DNA from 2 places in the Caulobacter sp. CCNWLW153 genome. Region 1 is predicted to be linked to the other one. Evidence: riboswitches for the same ligand, from Rfam matches in the RefSeq annotation. Region 1 holds a riboswitch; the other holds the start of a gene.
The links. A riboswitch is a leader RNA that binds a small molecule or an ion and turns the genes downstream of it on or off. The one in region 1 is predicted to bind cobalamin.
Positions count from the first base shown of each region.

Region 2: another riboswitch for cobalamin. It lies ahead of metE (5-methyltetrahydropteroyltriglutamate--homocysteine S-methyltransferase); the one in region 1 lies ahead of V6S85_RS01460 (TonB-dependent receptor plug domain-containing protein).

Region 1 is NZ_JBAKFV010000001.1:354,014-357,847, forward strand. It holds gene cobD (threonine-phosphate decarboxylase CobD) at 1-290, opposite strand, end outside; gene V6S85_RS01460 (TonB-dependent receptor plug domain-containing protein) at 290-2,200, opposite strand; cobalamin riboswitch at 2,309-2,509, opposite strand; gene cobU (bifunctional adenosylcobinamide kinase/adenosylcobinamide-phosphate guanylyltransferase) at 2,550-3,065, shown strand; gene V6S85_RS01470 (response regulator transcription factor) at 3,186-3,542, shown strand; gene V6S85_RS01475 (hypothetical protein) at 3,527-3,667, opposite strand; gene V6S85_RS01480 (DUF1190 domain-containing protein) at 3,727-3,834, opposite strand, start outside.
Region 2 is NZ_JBAKFV010000017.1:81,224-85,057, forward strand. It holds gene metE (5-methyltetrahydropteroyltriglutamate--homocysteine S-methyltransferase) at 1-1,627, opposite strand, end outside; cobalamin riboswitch at 1,744-1,959, opposite strand; gene V6S85_RS22540 (PepSY domain-containing protein) at 2,117-2,434, shown strand; gene V6S85_RS22545 (response regulator transcription factor) at 2,452-3,129, shown strand; gene V6S85_RS22550 (sensor histidine kinase) at 3,146-3,834, shown strand, end outside.

The DNA.
Region 1 (3,834 bases):
GGCAGGATCTTGGGCAGCAGCCGGATGGCCGTCTCGCTGCCGGGCACGGCCACGACCCGGCTGGCGTCGTCAACGCCAAAGGCCCGCGCGGCCATGGCTTCAAGCGCCAGCAGGTCGGCCGGGTCGGGCAGGCGGCCCCAGTCCTCGAAGGCCTGGGGCGGAACCGGATAGGGGCGGGGATTGATCCCCGTCGACAGGTCGAGCCACGGCGCGGGCGCGTCCGGAAAACGCGCCCGCGCCGCCGCCAGGCGGCCGCCGTGTCCGGAAAGGGACGACGGCGCGCCGGTCATCAGAACTTCGCCCGCACGCCGGCGAAGAAGCCGCGGCCCACCGAGCCATAGCGGTAGATCGTCTGGTATTCCTTGTCGAAGAGGTTCTCGACGCGGCCGAACACCTCGAACTGCTCATTGACCGGATAGGCCGCGCGCAGGTCGAACAGGGCGTAGCTCTTCAGGCGACGGGCGTTGGTGGCGTTGTCGTAGCTTTCGCCCACGTACTGCACCGAAACGCCCGTGGTCAGGCCGTTCTTCCAGTCGTAGTCGGCGTTCAGGTTGGCCGTCTCGCTCGGGCGGCGCGGCAGGCGCTTGCCGTTGTTCGTGGCCGAGCGGTTGATGGCGTCCATGTTGGTGTAGTTGGCGCTCACCTGCAGGGCCGACGTCACCTCGATCGTGGTTTCCAGCTCGACGCCGCTGGTCTCGGTCTTGGCGAAGTTGGCGTAGCCGCCGTAGTTCGGCGGGTTGTTGTTCGAGACGAAGTCGATCTGGTTGGTGATGTCGCGGTGGAACCAGGTCACGCCCGCGCGCACCCGGCCGTTCAGCACGCTGTGCTCGACGCCCAGGTCGACGCTTTCGGACTCTTCCGGCTTCAGGTTGCGATCGCCGTAGATGCTGTAGAGCTGGTACAGCGACGGGGCCTTGAAGCCTTCGCCGTAGTTGGCGCGGAACACCGTCACGCCGTCGTTGGGCGAGTAGGTGGCTCCGGCCTGATAGACGGTGGCGTCGCCGAAGGCCGAGTGGTCCTCCTGGCGCACGCCGCCGGTCAGGACGAGGCCCGCAACCGGCTTGGCCTGCAGTTGCAGGTACAGGCTGTCGGTGCTGGCCGCGTGACGGTCGGGCGTCGGGTTCGGGGCGAAGGTCGAGGGCGAGGCAGTGCGGAACCACGAGCGCTCGGTCTCGGCGCCGAAGGTGGCGCGCAGGGCCTCGTTGACCGTCCAGGTGCCCTGGTACTCGAAGCGGCTGTTGGTGCCGCGCGCCTCGAAGGTCTTGGGGACAGACGAGCTGGGATCGAAGTTGTCGCGGTCGGTCTGGGTGTAGCCGTAGCCGAGACGGTTCTTCAGGGCGCCGTCGAAGGCGCTCAGGCGCACGCCGGCATAGGAGACCAGCTCCTTGGTCTTGCCGTACTCGGGGCTGTCGGCGAAGGCGAAGAGCGGGGCGGGGAAGCCGTCGAACTCGTTCTTGGCCGCAGCGTACGAGGCGCGCAGGTCAACGGCGGCCCAGTCGGTGACGTTCAGGTCCAGGCGGCTGCTGATCGCGGCGTTGCGATAGCCGTCCTTCTCCTTGCCGCCGTAAGACTTGCCGAAGGCCGAGACGCCATCGGTGGTGTAGTAGGCGCCGGCCAGGCGCAAGCCGCCCCAGTCGCCGCCGGTGCTGACGGCGGCATGGCCGTAGGCGGTGTCGCGCGAGCCGGCCTCGGCCGACACGGTGGCGCCCAGCGGGCCGGTCGGCACGGCGGTGATCATGTTGACCACGCCGCCGATGGCCTGGCTGCCCCACAGGGTCGACTGCGAGCCGCGCAGCACTTCGATGCGGTTGATGTTGCCCGCCAGCAGGGTGGCGAAGTTGTAGCCGCCGCCCGTCGAGGACGGATCGTTCAGCTTGACGCCGTCGATCAGCACCACGGTCTGGTCGGTCTCGGCGCCGCGGATGCGCAGCTGGGTCGTGCCGCCGACGCCGCCGTTGCGGGTGACGGTCACGCCCGCGGTGCGCGACAGCAGGTCGGAGACCACCACGGCCTGCGATTTCTTCAGGGTCTCGGCGTCGATCACCGTCATGCTGGTCGAGACTTCCGACAGCTTTTCCGGTTCGCGGCCGGCGGTGACCACGATCTGGTCGACCGCCACGGCGTCATCGGCCATGGCATGGGCGGGCAGGGCGAGGGTGGGAACTGCGGCCGCGAGGGCCAGCAGGGAAACAAGGCGCATGTCGTTCCTCCGTGCGCGACAAGAAGGAGCGCGTTCCGCGAGGAACACGCCCGGACCAACGTCGTCATGCGGGGAAGAACCCGATCGTACGGCGCACCCCGGCCGGACGAAAAACGACAACGACAGGCAGGTCTCCTGGCTCGCGGGTCATCGTTGCTGCGCGTCGCCTTCCCAGGCCTCTTCCGAAGAACAGTCCCAGTGGCATGTGACGCGCGAACTCGCCGCTTACAGTTGCGGGGGCAGCCCGGGTTTCACACCCGAGTTCCCTTTTCATCCTCTTTGGGAGGAACCTGTCGCGCTGGCTGCACTATATGGTGCGCCGCACACCGTCAATCTGGAGGCCTCAGCGTTGTCAGTCACCCTGGTCCTGGGCGGGGCCCGTTCGGGCAAGAGCGCGTTCGCGCAGGGCGCGGCCGAGATCGTCGCCGAGGCGCGCCGCGCCACGCCGGTGATGATCGTCACCGCCCAGGCCTTCGACGCCGAGATGGAAGACCGCATCGCGCGCCATCAGGTCGACCGGGGCGAGGCCTGGACCACGCTCGAGGCGCCGATGGACCTGGTCGCGGCCCTGCGGGGCCTGCCGCCTGGGGCCGTGGCGGTCGTCGACTGCCTCACCCTCTGGCTGACCAACCTGATGCTGGCCGAGTGCGACCTTTCGTCCGCCGCCGCCGATCTGGTCGCGACGGTCGCCGACTTCGACGGCGAACTGTGGCTGGTGTCGAACGAGGTCGGCTGGGGCGTCGTGCCCGACAACGCCTTGGCCCGCCGGTTTCGCGACGAGGCCGGCCGCCTGCACCAGGCCCTGGCCCGGGCGGCTGACGCCGTCCATCTGGTCGCGGCTGGGCTAAGCCTGCGGATGAAGTGAGTCGCGCGACTCAGTCGACGGTTGCTCAACTTCGGGAAATGCGACGATTGCGCACGCTGACACCGGGCGTCCCAGCATGGTTAAGACCTGTTCACACATTCGACAGGGCTGGGGCTGGCCATGCGACGGATCCTTATCGCGGAAGACGACATTCTCCTCGGCGGCGTCTACGAGATGCTGCTGCAGGACGCGGGCTTCGAGGTCCTGTGGAGCCGTGACGGCCGCGAGGCGCTGGACGCCTTCGACGCCTTCGCGCCCGACCTGCTGATCACCGACAATTCGATGCCGCGCATGACGGGGGCCGAACTGATCCGCGCGGTGGAAGGCCGCGACGTGCCGGTGTTGATGGTGTCGGCCAGCGACCCGCGCGTGCTGAAGGTCGAGCCCGACATGTGGCTGGAAAAGCCGATCTCGCCGGCGCGGTTGCTGAGCGCCGTGCGCGCGCTGCAGCGGGGCGAGGTTCAGGCCGCGGCCTGAAGCCCCAGGGCGAGGATCGTCGCGAAGAACCCCAGGCCCAAGGCCCAGGCGGCGCAGAACGCCAGGGTGGGATGGCGCTGCCACCAGCGCGGATGGGGAACGCCGGTGATGGTCTTGTCGGTCATGCGGTCGCCTCGCGTAGTCTTCGAAGATCCAACGCGAGACGACCGGCTTTCAGTTCCAATCAGCCGCCGAAGCCGCGCGAGCCGCCGCCGAAGCCGCCGCGCGAGATGACGCTGCTGCGGCTCTGCACGCGGGCCGGGGCCTCGTAGCGCGAAGGCGCGTCGAAGCT
Region 2 (3,834 bases), on a different contig from region 1:
CGTAGGACTGCACCCAGGCGTGCCGGGTGAAGGCGAAACCGTTCAGCCGCTCGCCGAAATACTGGACCATGTCGTTGCGCTCGAACTCGCCGTGGACCAGCACGTCGAGGCCGATCTCCTGCTGCCAGGCCACCGCCCGGGCGGTCTCGGCGCGCAGGAAGTCGGCGTAGTCGGCGTCGGCCAGCTGGCCCTTGGCGTGGGCGGCGCGGGCCTGGCGGACGGCGGCGGTCTGCGGGAACGAGCCGATGGTGGTGGTCGGCAGGGGCGGCAGGCCTAGCCTGGCCTGTTGCAGCACGATGCGCTGCTCGAACGGCGTGGCGCGGGCCGCGTCATGGGCCGTGACGGCGGCGGCGCGGGCCTGGACGGCGGGATCGTGGATGCGCGGCGAGGTCTTGCGCGAGGCGACGGCGGCGCCTGCGGCGTCGAGCTCGGAGCGGACGGCGGCGCGGCCCTGGTTCAGGGCCTTGGCCAGGATCGCCAGCTCTTCCAGCTTCTGCACGGCGAAGGCCAGCCATTGGCCGACCTCGGGATCGAGGTCGGTCTCGATGGCGAGGTCGAGCGGGGTGTGCAGCAGCGAGCAGGACGGGGCCAGGATCACCCGGTCGGGGCCGCGGGCGGCGACCACCGGCTCGACCCGGTCGAGAATGGCCGTAAGGTCGGCGCGCCAGACGTTGCGGCCGTCGACGACGCCCAGTTCGAGAACGAGGCTGTCGCGGGCCAGGGCGATGACGGCGTCGAGGTCGCCCGGGGCGCGGACGAGGTCGAGGTGCAGGCCGTCGACGGGCAGGTTGGCGGCCGTCGACAGGTTGTCGCCGTAGGTCCCGAAATAGCTGGCCAGCAGGATGCGGATGCGCGGGGCGGCGTGGGTCAGGGCGCCGTAGGCGCGGCGGATCTCGGCGCGCTCGAAATCGGTGAGGTCGAGCGCCAGGCAGGGCTCGTCGAACTGCACCCAGTCGGCGCCGGCCTGGGCCAGGCGTTGCAGGATCTCGGCGTAGACGGGCAGCAGGGCGGACAGCAGCGACAGCGGCTGGAAATCCCCATTCGGGTTGGGGTCCTTGCTCTTGGCCAGCTTGAGGAAGGTGACGGGGCCCAGGATCACCGGGCGGGTGAAGACCCCCTGCGCCTTGGCCTCGAGGAAGTCGTCGACGACCTTGGTCGAGGTCAGGGCGAAGGCCTGGCCCGGCGAGAGCTCGGGCGCGAGGTAGTGGTAGTTGGTGTCGAACCACTTGGTCATTTCGAGCGCCGGCAGGCCGGAGGCGGACGTCTCGTGAGCGCAGCCGTGGTCGCAGGCCTGGCGACCCGGCGTGCCGCCATCTTGCGTTCCTCTGGCCATGGCGAAGTAGAGGGGCAGGTCGACCGGGCCGCCGGTCCAGCCGTAGGCGGCCGGGATCGCGCCGACCATGACGGCGGTGTCGAGCACGTGGTCGTACAGCGAAAAGTCGTTGCTGGGCACGTGGTCGACGCCCAGGTGGGCCTGGCGGCGCCAGGCCAGGGCGCGCAGCGTGGCGGCCTCGCGCTGGAGGTCGGCGGCGTCCAGCCGGCCGGCCCAGTGGGCTTCGAGGGCGGTCTTCAGGCGGCGCTGGGGGCCGATGCGGGGAAAGCCGAGGGCGGCGACGGTGACGGTCATTTACTAGCCTCTGTCTCGATGGTGACGGAGGCTGGACGGGGCGCAGGCGCGCAGGCGCGCGAACGGGATGGCCGACCCGCGCCTGGAACTCGCGACCAGACCGGGCACCCCGCCGGAGGACGTTATCTGTCGAGGCAGGTCTCCTGGCTCGCGGGTCAACGCCGCCGTCCTGGCCTTCCCGGCGCCCCACCGAGTCGAGTTCGGGGCGCCAGTGACACGTATCGGACGGCCGCTCGCCGCTTACAGTTGCGGGGGCAGCGCCGGTTTCGCACCGGCTTCCCTCTTAGCTTTGGACGCGCGAGCGCCCGCAGACCACGACCCCCTTATCAAGCCTGGGGTCGTGGGCATTGTCAATTGGGACATAAAGATATCTTTATGTGATCTCCGATTGCGTCCGAGCGTGGCCTTGGCCCGTGACAGGACGTCGCACACCGTTCATAAACCCCGCGTTCAGTCTCCATTCAGCCGCATGCGGCTAAACCGGACGCCATGAAGCCGATCCGAGCCATACTCGCCGCAGCCGCCATCGTCGCCGCCCTCCCGGGCGCGGCTCTGGCCCAGCGCGGCCCTGACTCCCTGGGCGCCGACTGGCGGGCCCGGCAGGACCAGGCGCGTGGCGGCGTTCAGTCGGGCCGGCTGGTGCCGCTGAGCGTGGTCATCGACCGCATCTCGCGCCGCACTCCCGGCCGCCTGCTCGACGCGGGCCTGGAAGGGCGCAACTATCGCATCCGCTGGGCGACGACCGACGGCCGCCGCATCGACTTCATCGTCGACGCCGAGAGCGGCCAGATCCTCAGCGGGGGCTAAGGAGTCTCTTAAGAACTATGCGCATCCTGCTCGTCGAAGACGATCCCGACCTGTCGCGCCAGCTGAAGCTGGCCCTGGCCGACGCCGGCTATGCGGTCGACCACGCCGCCGACGGCGAGGAGGCTCAGTTCCTGGGCGAGACCGAGCCCTATGACGCGGTGATCCTCGACCTTGGCCTGCCCAAGGTGGACGGGGTGTCGGTGCTGGAGCGCTGGCGGCGCGGCAGCGTCGCCACGCCGGTGCTGATCCTCACCGCCCGCGGCGCCTGGAGCGAGAAGGTCGCCGGCTTCGACGCCGGCGCCGACGACTACCTGACCAAGCCCTTCCACACCGAGGAACTGCTGGCGCGCCTGCGGGCGCTGCTGCGGCGCTCGGCCGGCCACGCCGCGCCGAGCCTGACCTGCGGCGGCCTGCGCCTGGACCCGCGCGCGGCGCGGGCCAGCGTCAACGGCGAGCCGCTGCGCCTGACCTCGCTGGAATACCGCCTGCTGCACTACATGATGATGCACCAGGGCCGGGTGATCGGCCGCACCGAGCTGGTCGAGCATCTGTACGATCAGGACTTCGACCGCGACAGCAACACCATCGAGGTGTTCATCGGCCGGCTGCGCAAGAAGCTGGGCGCCGACCGCATCGAGACGGTGCGGGGCCTGGGCTATCGGCTGATTCCGCTGGAAGGCGAGACGGCCGGGTGATCCCGCGCGGCGGCGCCTGATGCTGCTCGGCTTCCGCAAGCGCTCGCTCGTCCGGCGGCTGGTGCTGCTGGCGGCCAGCTGGACGCTGATCGTCCTGCTGGCGGCCGGGGCCTTCCTGACCGCCCAGTTCCGCGACGCGGCCATCCGCCGGTTCGACCAGTCGCTGGCGGTGCTGACCGACGACCTCTACGCCGGCTCGGCGGTGGAGGACGGGGTGCTGAAAGCGCCGTTCCTGACCGACATTCGCGCCACGCGGGCCTATTCGGGCCGCTACTGGACGATCTTCGCCCAGCGCAACGGGTCGCTGAAGGCGGTCGAGCGCTCGCGCTCGCTGTTCGACAGCGACCTGATGCTGTCGACCGCCCAGGTCGACCGGCTGACCGCCGACCCGGGCAAGACCCAGTTCTTCGACATGCACGGTCCGCAGGACAAGCCGCTGCGGGCGGCGGCGATCCTGGCGCGGTTGCCCAACTATCCCGACCCGGTGGTGTTCATCGCCGCCGAGGACCGCTCGCCGATCGACGCCGACGCCGACCGTTTCGGGCGGATCACGATCTTCGCCCTGCTGCTGCTGGGCGCGGGCCTGATCCTGGCCATTGTCGTGCAGGTGCGTTTCGGCCTGCAGCCGATCTTCCGCCTGCGCCGCGAGATCGCCGACGTGCGGCGCGGCAAGGCCGAGCGGCTGGCCGGGCCCTATCCGGTGGA